3 regions of the Plantactinospora sp. WMMC1484 genome follow, and region 1 is predicted to be linked to each of the others. Evidence: riboswitches for the same ligand, from Rfam matches in the RefSeq annotation. Region 1 holds a riboswitch; each other region holds the start of a gene.
The links. Region 1 has a riboswitch for cobalamin ahead of metE (5-methyltetrahydropteroyltriglutamate--homocysteine S-methyltransferase). Riboswitches for the same ligand answer to the same signal wherever they lie in the genome.

Region 2: linked by a shared signal. The riboswitch ahead of ACN28C_RS32485 (ribonucleoside-diphosphate reductase subunit alpha) and the one ahead of metE (5-methyltetrahydropteroyltriglutamate--homocysteine S-methyltransferase) in region 1 are both predicted to bind cobalamin.
Region 3: linked by a shared signal. The riboswitch ahead of ACN28C_RS33060 (iron chelate uptake ABC transporter family permease subunit) and the one ahead of metE (5-methyltetrahydropteroyltriglutamate--homocysteine S-methyltransferase) in region 1 are both predicted to bind cobalamin.

Annotation. Positions count from the first base shown of each region.
Region 1 covers NZ_CP186055.1:7,815,360-7,825,315, reverse strand. Annotated here, with positions in the region: partial or broken gene ACN28C_RS33490 (ribonucleoside-diphosphate reductase subunit alpha) at 1-1,992, shown strand, start outside; gene ACN28C_RS33485 (ribonucleotide-diphosphate reductase subunit beta) at 1,989-3,035, shown strand; gene ACN28C_RS33480 (hypothetical protein) at 3,013-3,339, opposite strand; cobalamin riboswitch at 3,450-3,661, shown strand; gene metE (5-methyltetrahydropteroyltriglutamate--homocysteine S-methyltransferase) at 3,779-6,016, shown strand; partial or broken gene ACN28C_RS33470 (glycine hydroxymethyltransferase) at 6,069-6,284, shown strand; gene ACN28C_RS33465 (hypothetical protein) at 7,313-7,441, opposite strand; gene ACN28C_RS33460 (transposase) at 8,468-8,878, opposite strand; gene ACN28C_RS33455 (helix-turn-helix domain-containing protein) at 9,191-9,880, opposite strand.
Region 2 covers NZ_CP186055.1:7,561,534-7,571,489, forward strand. Annotated here, with positions in the region: gene metE (5-methyltetrahydropteroyltriglutamate--homocysteine S-methyltransferase) at 1-134, opposite strand, end outside; gene ACN28C_RS32480 (ribonucleotide-diphosphate reductase subunit beta) at 197-1,261, opposite strand; gene ACN28C_RS32485 (ribonucleoside-diphosphate reductase subunit alpha) at 1,258-3,648, opposite strand; cobalamin riboswitch at 3,779-3,986, opposite strand; gene ACN28C_RS32490 (hypothetical protein) at 4,297-5,625, shown strand; gene ACN28C_RS32495 (FtsK/SpoIIIE domain-containing protein) at 5,625-9,956, shown strand, end outside.
Region 3 covers NZ_CP186055.1:7,716,267-7,726,222, reverse strand. Annotated here, with positions in the region: gene ACN28C_RS33085 (phosphopantetheine-binding protein) at 1-1,088, opposite strand, end outside; gene ACN28C_RS33080 (Fur family transcriptional regulator) at 1,598-2,005, opposite strand; gene ACN28C_RS33075 (choice-of-anchor M domain-containing protein) at 2,404-5,334, opposite strand; gene ACN28C_RS33070 (DUF4194 domain-containing protein) at 5,548-5,799, shown strand; gene ACN28C_RS33065 (ABC transporter ATP-binding protein) at 6,320-7,114, opposite strand; gene ACN28C_RS33060 (iron chelate uptake ABC transporter family permease subunit) at 7,111-7,638, opposite strand; cobalamin riboswitch at 7,815-7,999, opposite strand; gene ACN28C_RS33055 (MFS transporter) at 8,221-9,471, opposite strand; gene ACN28C_RS33050 (ABC transporter ATP-binding protein) at 9,592-9,956, shown strand, end outside.

The DNA.
Region 1 (9,956 bases):
ACGGCCGCGTTCGTGGCCCGCAACGCCCGCAAGCTCGACGACGCTGTCGACCTGGACGGTGATCGTCGGTTCGAGTACTTCGGGCTGCGTACGGTCGCGGACAGGTATCTGTTGCGGCATCCGGAGTCGCGGCTGGTGGTGGAGACGCCGCAGTACTGGCTGCTGCGGGTCGCCTGTGGACTGTCGCAGACGCCCGGTGAGGCGATCGACCTCTACCGTCTCATGTCCAGCCTGGCGTACCTGCCGAGTTCGCCGACGCTGTTCAACTCGGGCACCCGGCACACCCAGATGTCGTCGTGTTTCCTGGTCGACTCGCCGCGCGACGAGCTCGACTCGATCTACGAGCGCTACCACCAGGTCGCGAAGCTGTCGAAGTTCTCCGGCGGGATCGGCATCTCCTGGTCCCGGGTCCGTGGTCGCGGCGCGTTGATCCGGGGCACCAACGGGCGGTCGAACGGGATCGTGCCGTTCCTCAAGACGCTCGACGCCGGGGTGGCGGCGGTGAACCAGGGTGGCCGGCGCAAGGGAGCGGCCTGCGTCTATCTGGAGCCGTGGCACCCGGACGTCGAGGAGTTTCTGGAGCTGCGGGACAACACCGGCGAGGACGCCCGGCGCACCCACAACCTTAACCTGGCGAACTGGATCCCGGACGAGTTCATGCGCCGGGTCGAGGCGGACGGCGACTGGTCGCTGATCGACCCGTCCGACGCGCCGGAGCTGCCCGACCTCTTCGGCGAGGCGTTCGACGAGGCGTACCGGGCGGCGGAGAAGAAGGCCGTGCGGACGGTGAAGGCCCGGGACCTGTACGGGCGGATGATGCGCACGCTGGCCCAGACCGGCAACGGGTGGATGACGTTCAAGGACGCGTCGAACCGGCTGTCCAACCAGACCGGCTCCCCGGGCAACACGATCCACCTGTCCAACCTGTGCACGGAGATCCTGGAGGTGAACAGCGACGGTGAGACGGCGGTGTGCAACCTGGGGTCGGTCAACCTGGGCGCGCACGTCACCGCGGACGGCGTGGACTGGGAGCGGCTGCGGGCGACGGTCCGCACGGCGGTGGTGTTCCTCGACCGGGTGATCGACATCAACTACTACCCGGCGGAGCAGGCGGCGGCGTCGAACCCCCGCTGGCGGCCGGTCGGGCTCGGGCTGATGGGGTTGCAGGACGCGTTCTTCACGCTGCGTCTGCCGTTCGACTCACCGCAGGCGCGAGAGCTGTCGACCCGGGTACAGGAAGAGATCTTCCTGACCGCGCTGGAGACCTCGGCCGGGCTGGCCGAGCGGTTCGGCCCGCATCCGGCGTACGCCGAGACCCGCGCGGCGCGGGGCGAGTTGCACCCGGACCTGTGGGGTGCCGAACTCGCCCAGGTGGAGCGGTGGGCCGCGCTGCGGTCGACGATCGCCGCGCACGGCCTGCGCAACTCGCTGTTGGTGGCGATCGCGCCGACGGCGACGATCGCGTCGATCGCCGGCTGCTACGAGTGCATCGAGCCGCAGGTCTCCAACCTGTTCAAGCGCGAGACGATGTCCGGGGAATTCCTCCAGATCAACACCTACCTGGTGCGGGAGCTGAAGTCACGAGGGCTGTGGACCGCCGCGATCCGCGAGCAGATCAAGCGCGCGGAGGGCTCCGTACAGGGCATCGCCGACCTTCCCGGCGACGTACGGGAGCTGTTCCGCACGGCGTGGGAGCTGCCGCAGCGGGCGCTTGTCGATCTGGCCGCCGCCCGTGCCCCGTACATCGACCAGTCGCAGTCGCTGAACCTGTTCATGAGCGCGCCGACGATCGGCAAGCTCTCCTCGATGTACCTGTACGCCTGGAAGTCCGGGCTGAAGACCACCTACTACCTGCGGTCGCGTCCCGCGACCCGGATCCAGCAGGCCACCGTCGCCGTCACCCCGGTCGTCAAGCCGATCGTCGCGGTCAGCGACGACGAGGCGTTGGCCTGTTCCCTGGAAAACCCCGAAAGCTGTGAGGCCTGCCAGTGACCACCACCTCCGAAACCCGGCCCGGCACCGGCGTCGGTGGGCGGCACCTGCTGCTCGACCCGGGCATGGATCTGACGCTGCGGCCGATGCGCTATCCGCAGTTCTTCGACCGGTTCAAGGACGCGATCAAGAACACCTGGACCGTCGAGGAGGTCGACCTGCACTCCGACCTCGCCGACCTGGCCAAGCTCTCATCCGCCGAGCAGCACCTGGTGTCCCGGTTGGTCGCGTTCTTCGCCACCGGCGACACGATCGTCGCCAACAACCTGGTGCTCAACCTCTATCAGCACGTCAACTCCCCGGAGGGCCGCCTCTATCTATCCCGGCAGCTGTTCGAGGAGGCGGTGCACGTCCAGTTCTACCTGAACCTGCTGGACACCTACGTTCCGGACGAGAAGGAACGGTTCGAGGCGTTCGCGGCGGTGGAGAACATCCCGTCGATCGCCCGGAAGGCAGAGTTCTGCTTCAGGTGGATCGACTCGGTCTTCGAACTGCGGGAGCTGAAGACCCGCGAGGACCGGCGGGCGTTCCTGCTCAACCTGATCTGCTTCGCCGCCTGCATCGAGGGACTCTTCTTCTACGGCGCCTTCGCGTACGTGTACTTCCTGCGCTCCCGGGGGGTGCTGCACGGCCTCGCCTCGGGCACCAACTGGGTGTTCCGGGACGAGTCCATGCACATGGCGTTCGCCTTCGACGTGGTCGACGCCGTACGCGCCGAGGAGCCGGACCTCTTCGACGCCGAGTTGGAACAGCAGGTCAGGGAGATGCTGGCCGAGGCGGTGGAGTGTGAGGTGCAGTTCGCCGCCGACCTGCTCGAACAGGGCGTCTCCGGGATGTCCCTGGCCGAGATGCGGGAATACCTCCAGTACGTCGCCGACCGGCGGCTGGCCATGCTCGGCATCGAGCCGGTGTACGGCAGCCGTAACCCGTTCGCGTTCATGGAGCTACAGGACGTGCAGGAGCTGTCGAACTTCTTCGAGCGGCGGGTGTCGGCCTATCAGGTCGGGGTGACCGGTTCGGTCAGCTTCGACGACGATTTCTGATCCGGCGACGATTTTCGGCCGGCTGAGCCGGGTCGCTGTCCTGGGCGGTGCTGTCGCCGCCGCCCAGGACAGCGGCGACCCGGTCACAGACACAGTCCGCGGGCCGGTTTGCGGTGACGATGGCGCGGATATGCGCGAGACGGTCCTCGGCGTCCCGCAACTGCTGGTGCAGCCGCATGGCCCGGGCGGCCCGGGCACCCACCTGCCGGCGGGACGCGTCGAGGCGTTCGAAATCCGCGGGCGAGACTGCGATCATTTCCCGGCCATCGACAACCACGGCGCGCTTGTCGATCTTTCGGCCCATGCGGCACCTTCCCGTGCGGACGAATATCGGACGACAAGTCAACCACGCAACGCCCAGACACCGGTCCCGTACGTCGGACAGCCTGGCGCGGATACGACCATCAGGCCCGTACGATGGCGGGCGGTGCTGGTTCGTCCCACCCCGCCAGGATGGGACGTCGCAAGAGGGAACCCGGTGGAAGACCGGGACTGCCCCGCAGCGGTGAGTGGGAACGACCGCCGTCAACGAAGCACTGGACCGGAAGGTCTGGGAAGCGACGGCCAGTAGGCGACCTTGTGTCATGCCCACGAGTCCGAAGACCTGCCAGCGCTGCGCACACCGCCCGGTGTGCGCCGCCGGCGGCCTCTCGGGAGGGCCAGGGCGGAAGCCGGTACCTCACGCGTACCCTGCCTTCCCCCTCCCGTGTCCGCCGGGCACTTCGAGGGAAGGACCCCCTGTCATGAGCACCGCATTCGGCCAGAGCACCGTGCTCGGCTACCCGCGCATCGGCGCCAACCGCGAGTTGAAGAAAGCCGTCGAGGCATACTGGGCCGGCGGCATTGATGCCGAAGCCTTGGAGAAGACCGCCGCCGGGCTGCGGGCCGAGGTCTGGCGGACCCTGGCCAACGCCCGCCTCGACGCGATCCCGTCGAACACCTTCTCCTACTACGACCAGATGCTCGACACCGCCGTCGCCGTCGGCGCGATCCCGGCCCGGTTCGCCCGGCTCGGCCTTCCCGCGCTGGACACCTACTTCGCGATGGCCCGCGGCGTGGACGCCGAGCCGGCGCTCGAGCTGACGAAGTGGTTCGACACCAACTACCACTACCTGGTGCCGGAGATCGACCCGGACACCGAGTTCACCGCGAACCCGGCCAAGGCGCTGGGCGAGTACGCCGAGGCCCGCGCGCTGAACATCACCACCCGACCGGTGCTGGTCGGCCCGGCCACGTTCCTGCTGCTGGCCAAGGGCGCCGATCCGTTCGCCCGAATCGATGACCTGGTCGAGACGTACGCCGAGATCCTCTCCGCACTCGCCGAGGCCGGCGTGGCGTGGGTGCAGCTCGACGAACCCGGCTACGTCGCCGACCGCAGCCCCGAGGAGATCGAGGCTCTGCGCCGCGCCTACAGCCGGCTCGGCGAACTCGGACACCGGCCACGGATCTTCGTGGCCACCTACTTCGGCGAGCTCGGCGACGCCCTGCCGGCCCTGCTGGACACCCCGGTCGAGGCGGTCGGCCTTGACCTGGTCGCCGGACCGGGCAACCTGGGACGGCTCGCCGCGGCCGGCCCGCTACGCGGCAAGACGATCGTGGCAGGCCTGGTCGACGGCCACAACGTCTGGCGTACCGACCTGCGCGCGGCCATCGCCACCGGAGCGACCGTCACCGCGCTCGCCGACCACGTCGCCGTCTCCACCTCCTGCTCTTTGCTGCACGTGCCGGTCGACCTGTCCGTCGAGACCCGTCTCGACCCGGATCTGTACGCCCGGCTCGCGTTCGCCCGGCAGAAGGTCGACGAGGTCGTCCTGCTCGGCCGCGCGCTGCGCGACGGCACCACCCACCTGCCCGAGCCCCAGCCGCCCACCCCGGCGGCCTGGCGGCACGACGACGTCCGGGCCCGGCTGGTCGCGCTCACCCCGGCGGACCGGCAGCGCGGTGACTACGCCGACCGGGCCGCCGTCCAGCAGCAGCGGCTGGGACTGCCGCAGCTTCCGACCACCACGATCGGGTCGTTCCCGCAAACCGACGAGCTGCGCAAGGCTCGCGCCGAGCACCGGGCCGGCCGGCTCGACGACGCCGGCTACGTCCAGCGGATGCGCGCCGAGGTCGAGCACGTCATCCGGCTCCAGGAGCGGCTTGGCCTAAACGTGCTCGTGCACGGCGAACCGGAACGCAACGACATGGTCCAGTACTTCGGCGAACAACTGAACGGGTTCGCCGCACCCAAACACGGCTGGGTGCAGTCGTACGGCTCCCGCTGCGTACGCCCGCCGATCATCTACGGCGACGTCGCCCGCAAGGCGCCGATGACCGTCGAGTGGTCCACCTACGCCCAGTCGCTCACGAGCAAGCCGGTCAAGGGGATGCTCACCGGTCCGGTCACCATCCTGGCCTGGTCGTTCGTCCGCACCGACCAGCCCCTGGCCGACACCGCTGACCAGGTCGCGCTCGCCCTGCGCGACGAGTGCCACGACCTGGAGACCGCCGGCATCCGGGTCATCCAGGTCGACGAGCCGGCCCTGCGCGAAACCCTGCCCCTGCGCAAGGCCGACCAGAAGGCGTACCTCGACTGGGCGGTCGGCGCCTTCCGGCTGGCGACCAGCGGCGTCGCCGACGACACCCAGATCCACACCCACCTGTGTTACTCCGAGTTCGGCGAGGTCATCACCGCGATCGACGCCCTCGACGCCGACGTGACAAGCATCGAGGCGTCCCGGTCGAAGATGGAGGTCCTCGACGACCTCGCCGCGATCGGCTACCGCCGGGGCGTCGGCCCCGGGGTGTGGGACATCCACTCGCCCCGGGTCCCGTCCCACGACGAGGTGGTCGAGGCGCTGCGCCGGGCGGTCGCCGCCGTCCCGGCCCAGCGGCTCTGGGTCAACCCCGACTGCGGACTGAAGACCCGCGGCTACCCCGAAGTCGAGGCGTCGCTGCGACACCTGGTCGCCGCTGCCGCCGAGGTCCGCGGAAACTGACATCGCCGCGCCGGGCGGGCTTTCCGGAGAGCCCGCCCGGCCTGATTCGGGAGTGACATTGAACGTCGAATCAGGCGCTTCTCGCTTTGCGATCGAGGCGGTCCGCGCCGTCGAACCGCGCATCGCCGACGCGATCATCTAGGAACTTGACGATCAGCGCGAGTTACTGAAACTAATCGCCAAGAAGGACTACGCCTCGCCGGCCGTGCTGCTGGAGGTGGGTAACTGGCTGTCCGACAAGTACGCCGATGGCACCGTCGGGCGTCGGCCCGGGTTCTGCAACGTGGTCAACGGAGACGGCGATACCGACGCGCCACTGCTGACCGACCCCCGGGTGCTGGCGGTGGGTTTCGTCGGCTTCACGACCGCCGCGCACGACGTGTGAGCCACCGCCACGGCTCACGGCAAACGGGCGCAGTGCCTCGGCGGTGCGAAGAACCATGCTGTGGTGATGCCCGATGCCGACCTCGACTAGGTTCTCGACGCCCCTGGTCGGCGCCGCGGTGCGGCCTGCCGGGCAACGCTGCATGGCGGTCTCGATGGCGGTGTCGATCGGGAGGCCACGCCGACGCGCTGGTCGGGCGCCCCGCCGACCGGGTCCGTGCCCTGCAAGTCGGGGCCGGGCACGACCCGGACGCCGCCTTCGGGCTCCCTGGTCATCAATGCGGCCTGCCGCCGGGCCACCATTCACATCGCCTGCGGTCTGGCCGAGGGCGCGCGGCTCGTCCTCGACGGTCGCGGACACACCGCCGGCGGGCATCCCGACGGCTCTTTACCTTGGGCCGTCGCTGTTCGACCGGGTGAGACCCCGCAGCACCTGTTCGCTGCGCGCTCCGCTGTTCCCTCCGCGCTCTTGGGTTCGGCTTCCGCAGGAGCGTTGTTCCGTGTTCTGCGGCACAGCACTACGTGAGCAAGTGAACGGACGTTGCTCCTGGCCTCTACGGTTTGACGACCTTGAAGTCTCTGCGCTCGGCCCACCCGTATCGATGTTCATCGAAAGAAGTGGTGCCGGCGAAGAGTCGCGGTTCCAGGCTTCCGACATGACAACGCCGGTCGCGGTAACGCCTGGTAACGCCTGGTAACGCCTGGTGACGCCTCACCCGCAGCATCGCTCTGGAGCGACACGACCGGTCGCTACAGCTGGGCGGAGGGTTGTTTGACTGTCGTGGCAAGGCGCCGATGAGACGCGTACAGCTCGTCTCGGAGATTGTGCTGGCAGGCTGCACCCGCCGCCCTGCGGGATGAGGAACTGCTCGGCTACCTGCTTGCGTGCGGCCGGTGAGCTGGTCTTGGTAGCTAGGAATTCCGGCGTATGGCCAGCAGCTTGTTCGCCAGTTCGTCGGGGAGGCGTGCCCGTTCCTGGTCGCTGAGCCGGTCCGGGCCGTCGTCGAGGTTGCTGTGTGGGGCGGGGAACCGCGAGCGCACCCTGTTCACACTGTTTGCCGCTCGTCCGTCGCGAGCGCCTCCTGTTCCCAGAAGTGAACAAGGCCGTTCACCGCGAACGCGACAGAGACACGACCGACCTTGCTGCGAGGCTAAGCAGATGCTCCGGCGGGTTCTCGGTTGCGTCATCGTGCTTCGGCTCGAAGGGCTCCGCCTTGAGGTACACCACGCCACCGCCGAGCTTCTCCGCGAGCGCTTCGCCGGAACCAGTCGTCTGTTAGTTCTGTGAGTCGGACCACAAAAGAGGGAGGTGCGCTGGTTGTTGATCTCCAGCGCCCCTCCAGGGCCGGATGGCCGTGATATCTCACAACCGTCTCACGGACGGTCTGACAAGCCCCGGCGAAGGACGGTACGGTCCGGACTCCGACTGGGCCAGTGACCTGCATGTTCGGCACGAACCGGCATCGTCTGACAGACCCCGGCAGGCTGGCCGGTTCACTGGCAGTGTGGGGGTCAGGGGTTCGAGTCCCCTCGGCTCCACCCGAAATCGCAGGTCAGCGGCATTTTCAAGCGATGCTTGTGAATGCCGCTGGCCTCGCGTCTCACATCGTCTCACTACGTGAAGGCTGTTGGCGTCTTCAAGCGGCCTGCTTCAGTGGTCGGAGCATGACCAGGCAGCCGCGAGCCTTGCTTCTATTCGGAGCGATTTCCCTGGTCGTAGTGGCTGCGTCAGCCCGTTGGCCCGTCCGGCTCGTCGAAGTTCGCCGGCCTCGGAACCGTCGGCGAGGCACCGCACCACATCGAATGTGTGCTGGCATGCTCGCTTGTCGGCTCCGCCTGAGCTGCTGTTTGGGTGCGCCGACGCCTGTGGTGCGACGAGCGCGCGCCCACTGGCGTTGGACCCGCGGCTTCTGGGGACCAGGGGTGACAAGAGCCGGGTGACGGGAGACTGTCACGCCCGAATCTGAGGGAGCCGGCAGGTGAGGCGCCTCCCTGCCACCCGACCATTGAATTCCCTGTCGAGCAAGCGTTCGATCTGGTCGGCCGGTATGTGGTAGCTGCGGATCTTCACGCCAGGATTTCGGCAGGTAGAGGGCCGGGTTGAGCATCGCGTGAGCACCCTCGGCAGCATAGACTAGGCGCACGGCGACCTGGCAGTTCTCGATCTTCCCCGGCCCTTTCCGAGTGCTGCCGCTGCACACTCACGGTGTGCCGGCGCTTCTTCACATCACCCATCTCGTCGATGATCAGCACGGCATCGACATCACCGAGCTGGTCACCGACGAACTCGCGGACATCGGCACGAACCTCGGCGTCGTCCCACGTCACCCGGGGCAGCAGTCCCTGCATCCCGTCCAGGCCCGCATCCCCGGCGTGCTCGGCGATAATCCAGCGGTTCTTCCGCAGCGGCGGTGCCAACAGGCCCGACGAAGTCACGCGCCCGGCGACGCGGCTCGGGCCTGCGGAAACGCTGCCCAACCGTCAACATCAGGTCGTCGAACAGCACCCGCCATCGCTGGGGGCGTCTGCCCTCTATCCGGCAGCCACCGCTGCGTCATGGTCAGGCCACGCAACCGTCCATCATCGACGGTCGCTGTCCTCGTTCTCGTACCGCGTCGAACCGCAGCTCAGGCGAGGTCAACATCCCGGGCTGGGGCACGAAACGCCCTACACCGTACTCGTAAACTTCGCCTTAAGCCGAGACGTCCGCGATGCCCCACACCACATAGATGACATCCTGGAACGGCCGCATTTCGCTGCTCGCTGAGCGCTGATCGAGGCCTCAAACGCCTATGCCCGGCCCGGGTCGGCCGAGTCCACTCCGGCGATGAGGGCGAGATTCGCTGCCGGCACGTTCAACGCCCGCGCCAGCTCCTCGATCAGCGCCCGTTCGGGAACCAGGGCTCCGTGACGGAGCTTCATGATCGTCGCCTGGGCTCGCCCGGTCCGCAAGGCCACCTCGCCCCGCGACAGGCCGCGCATCTCCACCAGCATCTGGAACACGGCGCCGAACGGGTGCGGCTCCAGTTCCCCCGCCGGCGCGACCGCCGGTCCGATGACCGTGTCCCCGACCTTCATCTGCCAACGGAGGAGCCGGTCTTCCAGCAGCCTCACCCGCGCGGAGAACGTCTGAATTTCGCGGGCGTCGCCGCCGAGGGAACCCGGCACGGTCACCTCGACAACCTGCACCCTCCCCGGCCGCATGGCCCGGGCAGAAGAACTCTTACACACTTCTCCCACCTCGGCGACCCGCCAGGCGCGATTCCACCACGGCAGCTCGCCCAGCAGCGTGTCAAGGAACGTCGCCAGGACCGACCGTTCGGCAGCCAGCTGGTCGGGAGCAGCATCGTGCGCCGGATCGGTCAGCGCCTTGATTACGGCGGCACTCGGACGTTCCACACTCACCTCCGTCATCTCGGTGGCCGGAACGGGCGACCTGAATCGCTGCCAGCAGGGAAACGTCATCGGCTCGCCGTGCATCGAGGGTACCGCCGTGGTGGGCCGAGACCACCACGGCGGGACTCGTCATGCCGAGACAGGCGATCAAGTTGTCGCT
Region 2 (9,956 bases), 250 kb from region 1:
CCGGCGGCGGTCCTCTCCAGCGCCTCCGCGTCGAGGCTGCCGGCCCAGTACGCCTCGACGGCCTTCTTCAGCTCGCGGTTGGCGCCGATGCGCGGGTAGCCGAGCACGGTGCTCTGGCCGAATGCGGTACTCATCACACAGGGTCCTTCCCTCGGGTCCGGCGGTCGGATCGGCACCAGGCCGCCCGGCGTACGAATCAGAAATCGTCGTCGAAGCTGACCGAGCCGGTCACCCCGACCTGATAGGCCGACACCCGCCGCTCGAAGAAGTTCGACAGTTCCTGCACGTCCTGTAGCTCCATGAACGCGAACGGGTTACGGCTGCCGTACACCGGCTCGATGCCGAGCATGGCCAGCCGCCGGTCGGCGACGTACTGGAGGTATTCGCGCATGTCGGCCAGCGACATGCCGGAGACCCCCTGTTCGAGCAGGTCGGCGGCGAACTGGACCTCGCATTCCACCGCCTCGGCCAGCATGTCCCTGACCTGCTGCTCCATCTCGGCGTCGAAGAGGTCCGGCTCTTCGGCGCGTACGGCGTCGACCACGTCGAAGGCGAACGCCATGTGCATGGACTCGTCCCGGAACACCCAGTTGGTGCCCGAGGCGAGGCCGTGCAGCACCCCCCGGGAGCGCAGGAAGTACACGTACGCGAAGGCGCCGTAGAAGAAGAGTCCCTCGATGCAGGCGGCGAAGCAGATCAGGTTGAGCAGGAACGCCCGCCGGTCGTCGCGGGTCTTCAGCTCCCGCAGTTCGAAGACCGAGTCGATCCACCTGAAGCAGAACTCTGCCTTCCGGGCGATCGACGGGATGTTCTCCACCGCCGCGAACGCCTCGAACCGTTCCTTCTCGTCCGGAACGTAGGTGTCCAGCAGGTTCAGGTAGAACTGGACGTGCACCGCCTCCTCGAAGAGCTGCCGGGAGAGATAGAGGCGGCCCTCCGGGGAGTTGACGTGCTGATAGAGGTTGAGCACCAGGTTGTTGGCGACGATCGTGTCGCCGGTGGCGAAGAACGCCACCAGCCGGGACACCAGGTGCTGCTCCGCCGGGGAGAGCCGGGCCAGGTCGGCGAGGTCGGAGTGCAGGTCGACCTCCTCGACGGTCCAGGTGTTCTTGATCGCGTCCTTGAACCGGTCGAAGAACTGCGGATAGCGCATCGGCCGCAGGGTCAGGTCCATGCCCGGGTCGAGCAGCAGGTGCCGCCCACCGATGCCGGTGACGGTGCCGCTGCTGGGGCTGGTGCTGGTTTCGGAAGTGGTGGTCACTGGCAGGCCTCGCAGCTTTCGGGGTTTTCCAGGGAGCAGGCCAGCGCCTCGTCGTCGCTCACCGCGACGATCGGCTGCGTCACGGGGGCGACCGCGACGGTGGCCTGCTGGATCCGGGTCGCGGGACGCGACCGCAGGTAGTAGGTGGTCTTCAGCCCGGACTTCCAGGCGTACAGGTACATCGAGGAGAGCTTGCCGAGGGTCGGCGCGCTCATGAACAGGTTCAGCGACTGCGACTGGTCGATGTACGGGGCACGGGCGGCGGCCAGGTCGACCAGGGCCCGCTGCGGCAGCTCCCACGCGGTGCGGAACAGCTCCCGTACGTCGGCGGGGAGGTCGGCGATGCCCTGTACGGAGCCCTCGGCCCGCTTGATCTGCTCGCGGATCGCGGCGGTCCACAGCCCTCGTGACTTCAGCTCCCGCACCAGGTAGGTGTTGATCTGGAGGAACTCGCCGGACATGGTCTCGCGCTTGAAGAGGTTGGAGACCTGCGGCTCGATGCACTCGTAGCAGCCGGCGATCGAGGCGATCGTCGCGGTCGGCGCGATCGCCACGAGCAACGAGTTGCGCAGGCCGTGCGCGGCGATCGTCGACCGCAGCGCCGCCCACCGCTGCACCTGGGCGGGTTCGGCGCCCCAGAGGTCCGGGTGCAGTTCGCCACGGGCGGCGCGGGTCTCGGGGTACGCCGGATGCGGGCCGAACCGCTCGGCCAGCCCGGCCGAGGTCTCCAGCGCGGTCAGGAAGATCTCCTCCTGCACCCGGGTCGACAGCTCCCGGGCCGGTGCGGAGTCGAAGGGCAGGCGAAGCGTGAAGAACGCGTCCTGCAACCCCATCAACCCGAGCCCGACCGGCCGCCACCGGGGGTTCGACGCCGCCGCCTGCTCCGCCGGGTAGTAGTTGATGTCGATCACCCGGTCGAGGAACACCACCGCGGTGCGAACCGTGGCCCGCAGCCGCTCCCAGTCCACGCCGTCGGCGGTGACGTGCGCGCCCAGGTTGATCGACCCCAGGTTGCAGACGGCGGTCTCGGCGTCGCTGTTCACCTCCAGGATCTCGGTGCAGAGGTTGGAGAGATGGATCGTGTTGCCCGGGGAGCCGGTCTGGTTGGAGAGCCGGTTCGACGCGTCCTTGAACGTCATCCATCCGTTGCCGGTCTGCGCCAGCGTGCGCATCATCCGCCCGTACAGGTCCCGGGCCTTCACCGTCCGGACGGCCTTCTTCTCCGCCGCCCGGTACGCCTCGTCGAACGCCTCGCCGAAGAGGTCGGGCAGCTCCGGCGCGTCGGACGGGTCGATCAGCGACCAGTCGCCGTCCGCCTCGACCCGGCGCATGAACTCGTCCGGGATCCAGTTCGCCAGGTTGAGATTGTGGGTGCGCCGGGCGTCCTCGCCGGTGTTGTCCCGCAGCTCCAGAAACTCCTCGACGTCCGGGTGCCACGGCTCCAGATAGACGCAGGCCGCTCCCTTGCGCCGGCCGCCCTGGTTCACCGCCGCCACCCCGGCGTCGAGGGTCTTCAGGAACGGCACGATCCCGTTCGACCGCCCGTTGGTGCCCCGGATCAACGCGCCGCGACCACGGACCCGGGACCAGGAGATGCCGATCCCGCCGGAGAACTTCGACAGCTTCGCGACCTGGTGGTAGCGCTCGTAGATCGAGTCGAGCTCGTCCCGGGGCGAGTCGACCAGGAAACACGACGACATCTGGGTGTGCCGGGTGCCCGAGTTGAACAGCGTCGGCGAACTCGGCAGGTACGCCAGGCTGGACATGAGACGGTAGAGGTCGATCGCCTCGCCGGGCGTCTGCGACAGCCCGCAGGCGACCCGCAGCAGCCAGTACTGCGGCGTCTCCACCACCAGCCGCGACTCCGGATGCCGCAACAGATACCTGTCCGCGACCGTACGCAGGCCGAAGTACTCGAACCGACGATCACCGTCCAGGTCGACGGCGTCGTCGAGCTTGCGGGCGTTGCGGGCCACGAACGCGGCCGTCCCGTCCCCGATCAGCCCCAGCCCGTGGGCGTACCGGATGGACTGGCTGAAGCTCGCCACCCCCTGCCCGCGCACCTCCTTGTCCACGTACGCGGCCAGCAGCCGGGCGGCGAGCTTCGAGTACTGCGGCTCCTCGCCGATCAGCTCGGCCGCCGTCTGGATCGACAACTTGTCCAGCTCTGCCGTGGTCGCCCCGTCGTAGAGACCGCTGATCGTCTTTGTCGCCACCCGGAGCGGATCCACCTCGCCCAGGTCGGCGACCCACCGCTCCACCGCCCTGACGATCTTGTTGACGTCCACCGGCTCGGTGTCGCCGTTGCGCTTGCGGACCTGCATCACCTGCCGGCGCTGCTCCGGCACCGCCCGGTCCGGCACAACCTCTTCGCGCGTCGCGGTCATGTCCCCCTCCTCACGCCTGTCCAAGAGGTCGTCGGCGCGCGGGAGGACGCCACCGGGCACCTTCGGCACAGCTGCCGACGGTCCGGCTGATGGCGTCGGCCGTCCCGCGCGGCCTTCGACCGCCGCACACGTCGCGTGCGGCGCGCTGGCAGGTCTTCGGACTCGCGGGCGTCGTACTCGTGCCTACTGGCCGTCGCTTCCCGGACCCGAGGGTCCAGTGCTTCGTTGACGGCGGTCGTTCCCACTCACCGCTGCGGGGCAGTCCCGGATTCGCACCGGGTTCCCTCTTGCCTCGGCTACCGAGCATCGGTAGTCGAACCAGCTGCGAGCAGCACCATATATGGGCGCGACCGAACGAGGAAACACCAGATGCTGTGTCGGGCGTGTCGCGGTGGAAGATCACATCGGCCAGGTGGGCCGAGGTCACGGTGGAGCGGGTGCCGGGGGCGCCCCTCGACACCGGCGGATCGTCACCAAGAGTTCATCGGCTGGATATGGTCACGGGTCCGCCCTCTGGGCGCGCAGCCTGAACTGCGGATCTGACGCTCCCGGTTGGATCTCGGCCACCAGGACGGCCGTCCACCCACAGTTAACATCAGGACACGACCGTGCCGCCCCTGGCGCGCTACGGGTGAGGGAGGAGCACGGTTGAACGCGCCGTCCTTCAGCGGCCTCGGCCGCTTCCTGGACACCAACCGGCAGACGCTGCTGGCCGTACTCACGGTCCTGGAAGTGCTGATCCTGCTGGTGGTCCTGCTGCGGTGGTTCGACCGCCGATACGGCCTGCGGGGCACCGGACGGCGCATCCGGCGCGGCGTCGTCGGCGCGGCGCGGGACCTGGTGGCGCCGATCGTCGGCTTCGTCCGCCTCCGGCGCGGCATGCGGGTGGTCAACGACTGCTTCGCCGGCTCGGGGCCGGTGCCGGCGGCCCGAGCCGGGATCGTGTCGGCGCGATCGGCACTGGCCGACCGGGACGACTTCTGGCCGTACCTGGTGCTGTTGGGCCCGGGAGAACTCGGCGTGCGGCTCGCCGGTGCGGGGCCGGACGTGCCGCTACCGGCGGCGGAATCCTCGTGGCAGGTCACCACGGCGCGCAGCTGGCGGGCCCGCGCGCCGCTGCCACCGGTCCACGGGCCCGCGACCGGCGACCCGCTGCCGATCGCCGTGGGCGTCCGGGCCAACACGCTGGTCCTGCTGGATCTCGCCCGCTGCCCCGGCATCGTGTCGGTGCACGGTGCCCCGACACCGGCGGAGCGACTGGTGTCCGCGCTGGTCGTCCAGCTGTCGGCCCTGACCGACGGGCACGGCGTGCAGCGCCTGGTCATCGCGGCGGAACCCGGCGACGGTCTGGCGGCGGCCGGCACCGACCGGATGCCGATCGCCGAGGCCCTGACGACTCTCGCGCGGCCGCCTCTCGCCCGGCGCTCGGCGGAGCCGGCCGGACGTACCGTCCTGGTCTGCCGGCGGCCCGATCCGCCGGCGGCAGCGCAGCTCGCCACCCTGGTCGCCGACGATCCTGGGCTGCTGGTCCTGGTCGCCGGTTACCTGCCCGGATCACGCTGGCGGCTGCGGGTCGACCTGGCCGGGCGGGTGATCGCACCGGAACTGCGCATCGACGCGGACTCCGCGCCGCTGGCCCGGTGCCTGCGGCCCGCCCGGCGGTCCGCGCGCACGACCGCACCGGCACCGGCCTGGGCCGAGGAGAACTCTCCGGGATCCGTAGCCCCCGGCGCGGCCTCCTCCTTCCCGGCGGAACCAGCGGGACCGGCAGGACCGGCAGGACCGGCAGGACCGGCGATCCCGCCCGACGCCCGTCCGGTCGTCGCGGCGTCGCCCGCCGTGCCGGCCGCGCCACCACCGCCCGGCACACCGGCTCCGCCCGGCACCAACGACGACCTGATCGAGCAGACGCACGAGCAGCGACGGCCGATGGTCCACTCCGGCGTCGAGCCCGCCGGACGTGGCGGAGACCGCTGATGCGCCTGTTGTTGACCGTCGTCTCCGCCGACGCCGACCGGGACGTCGCGCTGGACCTCGGGGTGCGGACGCCGGTCGGTGCGGTCACCGAGCAGGACGGCGCAGCCGGCGAGTGGTATCTGGACGGGGCCCGGCTGGATCCGACCTGGACGGTGAGCCGGGCCGGGCTGGTCGCCGGGGTCCGGCTCGGTGACGGCGGGCCGGCGCCGGCCGGTGGGGTACGTGACCTGCCGGGCGACCTCCGGACCCACTGGCTGGAGGTGCACGGCGTCGGCGGCCCCGGCGCCGGACGGATCTGGCCGGTCGGCCTGGGCTGTCACGACATCGGCTCGGCGCCGGGCTCCGCGATCGACCCGGGCGGCAGCGGGGTGCCCGCGCACGCCGCGCGGCTCAGCGTCGACGACCAGGGTCGCGCCTGGCTGGCCACCGCTGGTCCGGAGGTACGCCTGGCGGCGCCGCAACCCCCGGCCCAGACCGAGCAGGAGGGTCCGCCCGGACACCCGGACCACTCGGAGCGGTCGCGGCCGGCGGGGCCCGCGGCCGGGCAGGGACGGGACGGGACGGAGGACGAGGCGGAGGACGGGACCGACACCTGGGCGCCACGGCACGACGGTGCCCGCCGTTGGCCGCCCGGGGTGGACCTGGCGGTGGGTGAGAGCCTGCTGCGGCTGGTGCCGCGCCCGGCGCCGGACGCCGCGGTGACACCGGCCGTGGACGTACCGGTGCTGGACTTCAACCGGCCGCCCCGGATCGTGCCACCGCTGCTCTTCGCCCGGCGCCGGCTGCCCACCCCGCCGGTCAAACCGACCCGCCGACCGATCCCGCTGCTGATGATCCTCGCCCCGATGGTGCTGGGCCTGGCCTTCGTCTTCCTCTTCCGCTCGTACTTCTTCCTGCTGATCATGGTGCTCAGCCCGGTGCTGGCACTGTCGAACTGGTACACCGACCGGCGCAGCGGCCGCAAGCGGTACCGGAAGGATCTCGCCGAGTACCTCCGTAAACGGGCCCGGATGCTCCGGGAGCTGACGGCGGCGGTCGCCGAGGAACGGCTGGCCCGGTGCGAGGCGTCCCCCGACCCGGCCACCGTCCTGCACACCGCCGTCGGTCCCGGGCGGCGGCTGTGGGAGCGGCGCCGCCGCGACCCCGACCACCTGGTGCTGCGGGTCGGCACGATGGACCAGCCGTCGCTCATCGACGTGGAGGACCCGGCCCGCAGCGACCCGGACCGGCACCTGCGCTGGACCGTGCCGGACGCGCCGGTCACCGTGGACCTGGTCGACCGCCAGGTGGTCGGCCTGGCCGGCGAGGCGGAGACCACGTACGCGACGGCACGCTGGCTCGTCCTCCAGGCCGCCGCCCTGCACAGCCCGCGCGACCTGCAGATCCGCGTGCTGACGGAGCCGAGCGGGGAGGAGCGGTGGAGCTGGGTGCGGTGGCTGCCGCACGCCCGGCCGCCCGAGGACGGTGTCCCGGCCGGGCGGCCCTACACGCTTGTCGGCAACGACCCGGAGACGGTGGCGAACCGGATCGGTGAACTGGTCTCGTTGGTCACCGCCCGGACCAGGGCCCGGGGGTCGCAGCTCGGCCAGGTCATGTTCAGCGAACCCGACGTGCTGCTCGTCGTCGACGGGGCACGCCGGCTGCGCGACGTCTCCGGCATGGTGCAGGTGCTCACCGAAGGGCCGGCGGTGCGGGTCTTCGCGATCTGTATCGACGCCGAGGAGCGGCTGCTGCCGGAGGAGTGCACCGCGGTGCTGCGGGCCGACGCGGACGGGCTGACCGTACGGCAGACCGGCGTGCCCGAGGCCACCGGAGTACGACCGGACCTCGTCACCCCGCGGTGGTGTGACCGGGTGGCCCGGGCCATGGCCCCACTGCGGGACGTCACCCCGGACGAGACCGCCGGACTGCCCGATCGCAGCCGGCTGCTGGACCTGTTGGCGGCCGACCCGCCGGACGGTGCCGAACTGGCCGAGCGCTGGTCCCGGCAACCCGCGTCCACCAGCTTCGTGATCGGCAGCGGCTTCGACGGAACGGTCACCCTCGACCTGGTCCGGGACGGGCCGCACGCGTTGATCGCCGGCACCACCGGCGCCGGCAAGTCCGAGCTGCTGCAGACGATGGTGGTCTCGCTGGCCACGGTGAACCGCCCGGACGAGTTGACCTTCGTGCTCGTCGACTACAAGGGCGGCAGCGCGTTCCACAGTTGCGTACGCCTGCCGCACACCCTCGGCATGGTCACCGACCTGGACAGTGCGCTCGTGGTCCGGGCGCTGGAGTCGCTCGGCGCGGAGCTGCGCCGCCGTGAGGAGATCCTGGCCGAGGTCGCCGCCAAGGACCTCGTCCAGTACCGGGTGATGCGTGGCCGCGACCCCTCGCTGCCGGCGGTGCCCCGGCTGGTGCTGGTCATCGACGAGTTCGCCACCCTCGCCCGGGAGGTGCCGGACTTCATCCCCGGCCTGGTCAGCATCGCCCAGCGGGGTCGGTCGCTCGGCATCCACCTGATCCTGGCCACCCAGCGTCCCGGCGGCGTGGTGACCACCGACATCCGGGCCAACACCAACCTGCGGATCGCGTTGCGGGTCACCGACCCGATGGAAAGCTCCGACGTGATCGACGTACCGGATGCCGCGATGATCCCGGTGGCCACCCCCGGCCGGGCGCTCGCCCGGCTCGCCCACCGCTCCACCGTGCCCTTCCAGACCGGGTACGTCGGCGCGGTGTACCAGGGTGCCGACTCCGAGCCGCCCGAGTCGCGGCCGACCGCCCCGGTGAACGCCACGGAACTGCCCTGGTCCCGGCTGGGCCGGGCGTTGCCGCCGCCTGTGGAGCCGACACACGCCGGCACCGCACCGGACGAGTTGGCCGCCACCGACCTGGACGTGCTGGTGGACGCGATCGACGCCGCCGCCCGCGAAACCGGCTGTGAGCGGCAGCGGAGCCCCTGGCTGCCACCGCTGCCGCCGGTGGTGCTGCTGGACGACCTCACCCCGCCGGAGTCCCGGGCCGGTCCCGGTCTGCCGCCGGTGCCGTACGCGCTCGCCGACCTGCCCGAGCAGCAGAGCCAGCCGGTGTTGACCTGTGACCTCGGCACGCTCGGACATCTCTACGTGCTGGGCGCCTCCCGGACCGGCCGGTCACAGCTGCTGCGTACGCTGGCCGCGTCACTCGCCCGGTCGCTCTCCTGCGCCGACGTGCACCTGTACGCCGTCGACGCGGCCGGCGGGTCGATGGTGGTGCTGTCGGAGCTTCCGCACTGCGGCGCGGTCGTCCCCCGGGCCGACCTGGAACGCCTGGAACGCCTGGTCGGCCGGCTCCAGGGCGAGCTGGCCCGCCGACACGACCTGCTGGCCCGGCACTCCTGCGCCGGCCTCGACGAGCTGCGGGCGGCGCTGCCGCCGGCGGAGCGTCCGGCGCATCTGATGCTGCTGGTGGACGGCTGGGATTCGCTGGCCGCCGTCCTGGGCGACCACGACGGCGGCCGGCTGCTGGACCAGTTCCTCGGCCTGCTGCGGGAGGGGCCGGCCGCCGGGCTGCACCTGGTGATGTCCTCCGAGCGGTCGCTGTTGACCGGGCGGGTGGCCAACCTGAACGATCACCGAATCATGCTGCGGATGACCGACCGGACCGACTACTCGGCGATCGGCGTCAACCACCGTCGGGTGCCGGAGGTGGTGCCGCCCGGACGCGGCTGGCGCTCGGCGGACCAGGCGGAGATCCAGGTCGCCCTCCTCGCCCCGGATCCGTCCGGCCCGGCGCAGGTCGAGGCGATCCGTCGGATCGCGGCCCGGGCCACCGCCCGGGACAGCGGCGTGCCGGCGCAACGCCGGCCGTTCCCGGTGGCCGGGCTACCCACGGCGGTCACCTTCGCCGAGGCGTTCGCCCAGGTCCCGGAGGAGCACCGGCGTCCACTGCGCGCGCTGCTCGGGATCGGCGGTGACGCCGCGGGACCGGTCTACGTGGACTTCACCGGTAAGCAGGCGACCTTCCTGGTCGCCGGGCCGCCGGGCTCGGGGCGGAGCAACACCCTGGCCACGCTGGCGGTCTCGCTGCTGGCCGGCGGCACCGCACTGGTGATCCTGACGCCCCGGGAATCGGTGTTGCGCCGGTTGACGGTGCACGCCCGGGTGCGGGCGGTCGAGGGGGCGACCCCGGATCCGGCGCGGGTGACCGCCGCCATGGAGGAGCTGGGCGGTCCGTTGGTGGTGCTGGTCGACGACGTCGACCTGCTCGGCTTCGCCAACCCACTGGAGGCGGTCCTGCGCCAGGTGGTGGCCACCGGCCGGGACCGCGCCCTCGGCCTGGCGTACGCGGGAACGGCCGAGACCCTC
Region 3 (9,956 bases), 99 kb from region 1:
AACGCGGTGAACATCGCCGTCGACGGCGTCACGTCATGTGCGGCGCACCGGTCCCGCAACGCCGCCCAACGGCCCGGGGAGAGATATTCCTCGCGATTGGCCATCGTGGTGGCCCGGACCTCACGCGGGTCGACGACCAGCGGCAGCGCGGGCGGTTGCGGCATCTCGTCCAGCCGGGACCACCACCAGTCCCGGTCGGTAGCCCAGGCCGCGCTCTGCGGCAGCGCCTCCACGGAGGCCACGTAGTCGTCGAAGCCCATCTCCAGCGGGGCGAGCAGCGCGTTCCAGTCGGCGCTCAGCTCCAGCAGCTCCCGGTTGAGCAGCGTGGCCGACCAGCCGTCGAAGAGAAGCAGGCTCATGTTGGTGTGCAGCCGCCCCTCGCCGCCGGGCAGCAGCGTCAGTCGGATGTCCAGTCCCGGGCCCTGCGTCGGGTCGGGGCCGGCGGCAATCATCTCCGCGCGCAACTCGATCAGGCTCGCGGACGCGGAATCCGGGGAGGCGTCCCGCAGGTCGTACACCCGCGGGGCGGGAACAGCGCCCGGTGCGTCGGGCGGGAGGATGTACTGCATGCCGTCCGAGGTGACCCGGGCCCGCAGCATCGGCTGGTGCTCGGCCAGTCGCCGTAGCGCGTCGGTCAGCGCCTCGGCGGCCTCGTCGCTGTCGATGTCGCGCAGCGCGACGTCGCTGTAGAAGTGCGCGGACTCGTAGGACAGCTCCCAGCCGCCCTGCTGGCCGACGAAGTAGCCCTGCTGCAACGGCAGCAGCGGGAACGGCTTGCTCTGGTCCGCGCGCCGCTGCAGCTCCACCGGAAGCGCACGAATCGCGGATCCGGCCGCCGACCTTTGGCGCACGAGAGCGGCCAGCTCCGCCACCGTCGATTCGGCACCCACGTCGGCCAGGGCGAGTACGACGCCGAGACGCTTGCGGATCAGGGCGGCCATCCGCACCGCGAGCACGGAGTCTCCGCCGTAACGCAGGAAGGAGACATCGGGTTCGATGGTGTTCCGGTCGAGGCCGAGAAGCTCCGACCAGATTTCGGCCAGCAACGGCGCGGGATCGCCTGGATGCTCGACGGCGGTGAGTGACATGAACCGGCTCCTCGTGGTCGGCAGCCGGTGGTGTCCGGTCAGCCAGGTCCGTAGCTTACACTGAAATGAACACCATTCTCGATAGTCTCCGCCCTGGGGCGCGACCCGCAGAACGCTTCGACGGTCACCCGGGGCCATTGCCATCCATGCCGTCGGAAGCCCGGACCTGAATGGTGGTGAAACCCCGTGGCGGACCGATCATTGGTGGACCTCGGCGAGCTGCGGGAGGCCAGCTATCCCGCAACGCGTGCCGCCGAGATTCGACGCAAGCGGCGGCGCGGAAACCACGCGGTCCTGGAGCGGTTCGCCGAGACGGTCGGTGCGAACGTCCGGGACTGGGCGCGCTCACCCGGCACGCCGACGATTTCGCTGCCGCAGCGCCAGCATGTGGGCCAACGACCGCATCGGGATGGACCTCGGCGTACAGATCGTCTTCGACTTCGTGATGGGTCCGGCCATGCCACACCGCACCGACCCGTGAAAATCGCCTTGCGAGTAGGGCGGTGTGGTCAGCGCGCGCAGGCGGCGCAGGTGCCGAAGATTTCGAGGGTATGGCCGACGTCGGTGAAGCCGTGCTGGGCGGCCACCTGGTCGGCCCAACGCTCGACGGCCGGGCCGGCCACCTCCACCGTTCGTCCGCAGTTGCGGCAGACGAGGTGGTGGTGGTGCCTGCTCTGGCTGCATCGACGGAACAACTGCTCGCCACCTGGGAGTCGGGTGGAGTCGATCTCCCCGGCGTCGACCAGCAGTTGAAGTGTCCGGTAGACGGTGGTGAGCCCGACCCGCGCCTCCCGGGTGATCAACATCTGGTGCAACTGCTGCGCGGTGTGGAAGTCCTCGACCTCGCGCAGCAGGGCCAGCACCTCGGCCCGCTGCCGGGTGTTCCGGGTCACGTTTGGCATCGTCTGGTTCGCCATACCGCCGTCTCCGCGAATGTCTCCACTGGCCGCACCGCCAACCTTGGCCGCTTGGCGCCACGTCGACGACGCCGGATGGCTGGCGCATCCATTATGCGTCGCCCGGAGAGTCGGCGGCTCGCGACAGCCGAAACGGGCCAGACTTGACATAGCAGAGTCCGTTGCCGTTACCGGACATGGACGCCGACGATGCTGACCTCCAGCGATGGCCGGCGATTCCGAACGGCATCCGGCTGCGTCGGGCTGGGAGCTGGCGCCCCCCGGGGGAGCTCCTCCTCGCCGACCCTGTCAAGCGGGCCGTGGCGGCATGGAGCGACGCCGGGCGCGACGCACGATGAGACGGTGAGGGCGGGTGACCAGGTCATGTTCACCCGCCCCTAATGTGTGCGGGCCCAGAATCAGATCACGGTGAACGTGATCGTTCCCGCATAGGTTCCGGGGGCCAAAGTCGTAGGCGTCTCGATGACCAGGCCGGCCCCGAGCTTGCTGGTGCCGAAACCCGCTCCGGGAGGAGCGATGGCCAACGGACTGCCGACGCTCAGACCGTTACCGCCGTGCAGACCGGGTGCGACCTGGCCTCCGGGGGTGACGCCCCCGCCGTCGGGTTGTTCGGCGACGAGCGGAGTCCAGCCGAGGTACCTTCCCTTGAGTACCTCGGCGTTCGCGGTGAAGTCGGACACCTGGCCGGACACGGTCCATCCGGGGGCGCCCGACCTGGTGTCGGTGACGGTCACCGGACGCAGTGCGCCCGAGGAGGCCCACAGATCACCTGCGGTCCCCAGCTCGAAGTCACTCATCTGGACCACGTTGTCGTCCGCATCTACGCTGACCACCAGCGAGCCGTCACTCTCCCGAAGAGTGGCGACGATTTGTTGCGTCGCCGCCTGCGGGGGCTCCGACCCGGTGACGTTGAGTGTGACCGGGGTGGAGGTGACGTAGACCCGGCCGTCATCGAAGGTGAGCTGGGCCGTCACCTGGGCGCCGTCGAGGTCGGTGGTCAACGGCAGTTCCAGCCGTGAACCGTTGGCTCCGGCCACCGCGATGGGTTCGGTCTCGCCTGCCTTCTTGACCAGCCAAGTGAACCGGTCGAGGACGGATGACGGTGACACCCGTGCGGTAAGCACGGCGTCGTCCCCCGCGGTATAGGACGGCGCGAGGCCTTCGATGATCACTCCCTGGACCGGACCGGCGCCGTGATCGTCGACCGTGATCGTCTGGGTGTCGGTCGTGGCCAGTACCTCCCCGGACGAGTTGACCGCGTCGGCCTTGATCTGGGTGCCGCTGAGGGCTTGCTCGGCGGTGATGACGTGGCTCAGGCCGGTGGCACCGGGGATCTGCCGGAAGTCGTCCCAGTCGCTTCGTTTCCACCAGTATCGTGTGACGTCGGAGGAGGCGAGCGCGGGTTCGGCGGTGAGGTCGAGGTTGATCGGTGTGCCCTGGTGGTAGTGGCCGCCGAGGGGTGCCATGGCGAGTACCTGGTCGCCTTCGGCGACGTTGGTCACGTTGAACGGCACCCGCACGTACCCGACGAGTTGGTCGGTGGTACGCGAGTGGACCCGCAGGTAGAGCGTCCGGTTCATCATCGCCTCGGTGACGTCGAACGCCGCGCTCGACAGTCGCGCGCCACCGTCCACCGTCATCCGGTCGTTACCTTCTCCCCACAGTTCCCAGAGGTAGTAGAGGCCGTCGCCGAGGTCTGGTGACACCGACGCGCTGAGTTCCGCCCGTTCGCCGACGCGGTAGATCGAGCGCAGCCCCTGGAGCTCGACCGATCGGATGGTCAGGCTGTAATGCTGTGGCGCGGACTCCCCGAGAACCGTGCCGTCGGCGGCGCGCAACTGCAGGGCGAACTCCTGGTACTGCATGAAGTTCGACACCACGCTCCACGGCCCGTCTCCGACGGGACCGTACGTCGGGTTGGTGTCCTGCCAGGTGAGGCCACCGACTGCGGGGCGCTGGACCCATTGCAGGCGCTCTCCCTCGGCCAGCGGCCGATGGGTGGCGACGAGCGGAACCGCGACGCCCCAGTAGTAGTTCGATTGGATCGGCTCAATGATGATCTCGACACCGCTGCCGGCGTCCGTGCCGCCGACGTGGAGCCGGACTGGAGCCGTCGTGGCGACCACCGCGCTGCCGGTGCGGACCTGGGCTTGGATCTCCCAGCCGTCGTAGGCGGTGGTGACCACCCGTTCCATGCTCAGCGGATCAGGTTTGCTGACACTAGTGAGAGTGAGAGTTCCCTGTTCCGGGTCGGGGGAGGTGGCGGTCCACCGGATGTTCTGGTTGTCGCCGAGGGGGTAGCCGGAGACGGAGAGGCGCATGGTGTCGCCGGCTTGGTAGGACTCCCGCAGACCGGTGATCTCGAAGTCCGCCCCCGAGCCTGGTTGCCGGACGTTGACCTCGACGGCGTCCGACGATGACGGGCCGAACTCATCGGTCCAGGTCGGCACATACCGCGCTGTGATCGTCTGGCGGCCCAGTGGGATCTGCGTGGTCTCCAGGACGGCGGCGCCGCCGGTGAGCTGCGTGTGTCCCAGCACCGTGCTGCCGGCCACGAACTCGACCGCTCCGCTCGCCGTGGCGGGGCTGACGGCCGCCGAGAGGACAACCGGCTGGCCGACGGTGGCCTGGGCCGGTGTGACGGTCAGCGTGGTGGTGGTCTGCGTCGCCGGTGGCATCGGGCCGACGTGGAATCGGATCGTGGCCGCCTTCGTCTGGGTGGTTCCGCCGATCACGGCTTTGACGGCGAAAGTCAGCTGGTATCGGCCGGGTTCGGTGAAGCCCCAGTTCGCGTGTTGATGCCCAGCGGCCTGCATGGTCAGACTGTTGGCCGCGCCTGTTGCCTGGCTGGAGAAGATTCGGTTGAGGCCCAACCCGGACGCGGTCCAGACCTCGACCTGTCCCGGTCCGTCGACGCCGGTCAAGGCGATCTCGACGCTGTCCCTTTCGACGGCTCCGGCCGGGACGTCGGCGGTGTCGAAGCCCAGCCACACGACACCGTCCCGGCGCGCCTCGGGCGCGATCCAGACGGCGTCGCCCGGTTCGCCCAGGAAGGAGTAGACCGGGTCGCCGGGCACGGTGGTTCGGGCGGCGTCCTCGACGTTGACGATCACGTCCTCCGGGTAGAGGCGGGTGCCGGTGCGTTCGAGATCGGCCTTCGTGTTGAACGTGAGCTGACCCGCGCTGGCGCCGACCGCGACGACATCCACGTGGGTGTCGGACAGGACCGTGCGGGTGCCGCTCGCCGGTGCCGGCCCCGCCGTGGCCGACGCGACGTTGACAGGTCCGAGCAGGCCCGTCGAGGCGAGCACTGCCAGCACAGCGGTCACACCCGCGCCGATCCTCGCGTGTCGGCGAGACGGGCGGCGCCACCGGAGACCTGCCGAGGTGCTCGGGCGTTGTCGGTCGGGTGGTTGCATCAATCTGGTCATGCGTTCACTTCCGCAGCTAGGCGAGGTGGGTATCGGCCGCCTGCCCGTCCTTCGGCGCCGGATACCGGCAGGGGCGGCCCATACTGTAAGTGCAACCGGTTATCGTGATCAATAACGCCATCATGTGAGCTAGCCCAGTCGCCGCTGACGCGGCCGTGCGGCCGGCTGATCGACCAGATCGACACCCATCTCAACAAGGTCGTCGAGCTGGGGTTCCTCCGTCGGCTGAACGACGGGGAAGCGAGCTACGAGGTGCGGCGGATCATCAAGGCGTTCGTCGACGGGCAGTGGTTGGCCGACTTCGACGCCCGGCTCGTCGAGTACGCCGCCGAGCTGTCGGGGACCACGGCGGGGGCGCGGTGACCGATCGGAGCCCGGCCGACGCCGTCGCGGCAACGCCCGGATTCCGGCTGCTGCGGCTGTGCGGCGAGGTGTCGTCGACGCGCGGCATCTGCTGACGGCGCCTGGCGGGTTCAGCACTCTGCGACGCCGTCACAAGGGGAGGATGACGCGTCCAGTGGAGCGCATCCCACCGACGGCAGCGCGGCGCCGTCTCGTGCGCCCTTGCCGAGGGTCCTTCGCAAAGGCCGTCCGCACGATCCGGCACGGCAGCGACATCTGCGGCGGTGTCAGGATCGACGGTGGTGGATTCATCTGGTCGGGGAAGGGGGGAAGTGATGATTGACGCTAGAAAATATCGACGGTAATCAATGGATACCCTGCCTGTTCTGGCGCCGGCCGGCGAAGTCACCGCGCGGTCGAGCCAGGAGTCGGGCGTACGGTCGGGACGGGTTCGCACATCTGCCGGCGGTGACCGGTGGATCCGTCTGAGCGGAAGTAGTCACCCGTCCGCCGGGTTGTCAGGCCGCACCGCCGGAAGCCGTCACGGGGTGCTCCGGGTGGTTCGCGGCTCTGGCAGCACGAGTGGTGTTCCGGTCGTCGGATCGGTGATGACGCGGGCCCGTACGCCGAACACCGTCTCGACCAGTCGCGCGTCGACGACCTCGGCGGGCGGACCCTGGGCGAGTACGGCGCCGTCGCGCATCGCGACGATCTCGTGGGCGTAACGGCAGGCCATGTTGAGGTCGTGCAGCACGGCGACGACCGTGCGGCCGGCGGTGTTGAGGTCGGTGAGCAGGTCGAGGACCTCGAGTTGGTGGGCGAGGTCGAGGAAGGTGGTCGGTTCGTCGAGCAGCAGCAGGTCGGTGTCCTGGGCGAGGGCCAGGGCGATCCAGACGCGTTGTCGCTGGCCGCCGGAGAGTTCGTCGACGGGTCGGTCGGCCAAGTCGGTGACGCCGGTGGCGGCCAGGGCGGTGCTGACCGCCTGTTCGTCGGCGACCGACCACTGCCGCAGCCACGTCTGGTGCGGATGTCGTCCCCGGGCGACCAGGTCACCGGCGGTGATGCCGTCCGGGGCGACGGGCTGCTGCGGCAGTACGCCGACGCGGGCGGCGACCTCGCGGGTCGGCAGCCGGTGGATGTCGCGGCCGTCGAGCAGCACCGTGCCGGTGTCCGGGCGGAGCAGCCGGGCCAGGCCGCGCAGCAGCGTCGACTTGCCGCAGGCGTTGGGCCCGACGACGGCGGTGATCCGGCCGGGCGCGATCCGCAGGTCGAGACCGGTGACCACGGTGCGGCCGTGGTAGCCGAGGCCGAGCCGGGCGGCGCATAGTTCGGTCATCCTGTCCTCCCGACGCGGTTGGCTCTGGACAGCAGCCAGACGAGCAGCGGGGCGCCGAGGACCGTGGTGAGCACCCCGACGGGCAGTTCGGTCGGAGCGAGGGCCCGGCGGGCGGCCAGGTCCGCGCAGCCCAGCAGCGCGGCACCGACCGCGGCCGAGGTGACCAGGGCGAGCCCGCGCTCGCGGACGAGGCGGCGGGCCAGTTGCGGCGCGGCCAGGGCGACGAACGCGATCGGGCCGGCTGCCGCCGTCGCCACGGCCGCTAGGACGACCGCCGTGGCGAGCAGCCCGACCCGGGCCGGTTCGGCTCGGGTACCCAGGGCGAGGGCCAGGTCGTCGCCGAGTTCGAGGGCGCGCAGCGACGCGGCCAGCCGTAACGCCACCGGCAGCAGCACCGCCACCGCGAGCACCACCGGCAGTACGTGCCCCCAGGACCGGCCGGCAAGGCTGCCGGAGAGCCAGACCGCAGCCTGCTCGGCGGTGTAGACGTTAACGGTGCGGGGTACCGGTCGGTACCCCGACACCGCAGTTGGTGACGGTGGCCGCGCCGCTGCCGGAGCCCGCCTCGGGTTCGGCGTCGCCGCCGGCACAGCCGGACAGGGCGACGAGCATGACGGACAGTGGCGCGGCAACGCGCCAGGACATGAGGGACCGCACAGCGCGCACGCGCATCGCAGACCGCCTTCCAGCACCTCGTGGACGGGTCGTCGGTGCCGTGGCCGGTTTCCTGGCTGACGGGCGGTGCGCCGCCGGCCGGCCTTCCCAGGCGAATCGCGCCCAGTGACCTCGTTGCCCGACGAGGGCCGACGGCTGTCCCGTTCACAGTGGCGAGGGCCGCGCCGGTTTCACACCGGCTTCCCGAACACCACGGCGGGGCCCATGCTAATCGCCCCGGTGGGGAGTCCCGTCCGGGCGGCATCCGGCGAGGCGCGGGTCACGTCGGGAATCACCGTGGCGTGCGGGCCGGCCGACGCGGGACAGCGCGGCGCGCAGCCCCGGGATGTCTTCGCCCCAGACAGAGGCGGAGGGCCCCACGCAGAGGCGAAGGGCGGCTTGGCGCGGGCGGCGCGGTCGGCGGAAGCGGAGGGTGGCCGCGCCGCCGCCGTTCACGGCTGAACGGACGTGTCGAGCTGGCCTCGGCCGAGCAGCACCAACCATGTTCCGCCGGCGACCGCCATCAGCAGGCCGGCTCCGACGGCGACGAGTCCGGGCGGAAGCCGGTCCACCAGGATGCCGCCGACCAGGGACGACAGGGCCAGGGCTGCGGTGGCGGTGGCGGTCCACAGGGACATGAGCCGGCCGCGCATCGCGTTGTCGGCGTGGCGCAGCAGGACGGCGATGGCCACCGGACCGTACAGGACGTCGGCGGCGGCGGCGACCGCCCAGCAGGCGAGGGCGAAGCCGACCGCGGGTGCCAACCCGAACGCGATGGTGGCCAGGCCCTCGCCCAGGCAGGAGAGGCCGAGTACGGTCAGTTGTCCCCGGGCGGGCAGCCGTTGGATGCGGGCAGCGGCCGACAGCAGGACGGCCGCTCCGGTGATCCCCTGGACGGCGTAGAACCAGCCGACGCCGCCGGCGCCGAGCTGGTAGGTGCGGGTGGCGAGGAAGGTCATGGTGACGATCGTCGCGCCGAGGCCGAGACAGAACATGGCCTCGACGGCCAGCAGGGCGCGGATCTGCCGGTGCCGCAGGCCGTGTCGGATGCCGGCGGCGAGGGCGGTCAGGATGCCGTCCTTCCGGGCGCTCCCGGTGTCGCCGTGACGCTGGCCGCCTCGGGCGCGCAGGGTGCACAGGGTGGAGACGACGAACGACGCGGCGTTGATGACGAAGGCCCACCGCCAGCCGAACAGGGTCACCGCCGCTGCGCCGGCCAGGCCGCCCAGCGCCTGGAGCAGTAGGCCGTTGACCTGGACCAGGGCGCCGAACAGTACGTACTCGTCGGGCTCGACGAGGCTCGGCATCCAGGCGTTGCGGGCGGCCTGGAAGGTGAAGCTCGTCGCGGCCGAGACGAGTGTCAGCGGATAGACCAGCCAGATCCACCGGGGACTGTCGGCGAGCAGGAAGGCGGCGGCGAAGCCGGCGAGGGCGAGGTCGGTGACGACCATGAGGGTGCGCCGGTCCATCCGGTCGGCGAGGACGCCGGCGAAGCCTCCGATCAGGACGCCGGGCAGGTACCGCAGGGCGAGGGTGGCGCCGGCGGCCAGGCCGGCGCCGGTGTGCTGGTAGACCATCGCGAACACCGCGACGGCGCTGAACCAGCCTCCGCACACGCTGATCAGGTTTCCCAGCCACAGCCAGCGGAACTCGGTGCGGGCGGAGAGGACGCGGAGCATGCCGGGAGCGGCGACGGCGGTCACGCGCCGAGCCTAGTGAAATTGAAGTCCATAACCAAGGTGTTGACAACCATTTTCAGGTGCTGGCATGGTGGAGCGGGCCCACGATCGGTGATCGGGGGATCACCGACGGGAGGAGTTGCTGTGCTGGTGCGGCGGCGGTTGCTCGGCCTGGTGGCCGAGGCGCCCGGACCGGTCGCCGTCACCGTCGCCTGTGCGCTGAGCGCCACCGGTGCGGCCGTCGTGATGGCCGTCGCTCTGGCCGAGGCGCTGCGCCGGGCGGTGGACGGCGAGGCCGTCGGGCACCTCACCGCACCGTTGGCGGTCGCGGTGCTCGCGGTCGCCGCCCGCGGCACGCTGCTCTGGGTACGCGACCTCGCCGCGACCAGGACCGCCGCGCTGGTGAAACTGCGGCTGCGCGACAGGCTGACGCGCCGGCTGCTGGCACTCGGTCCCGGTGGGACGTCGGCCCGCCCGGTCGGCACCATCCACACCGCCGTCGCCGACGG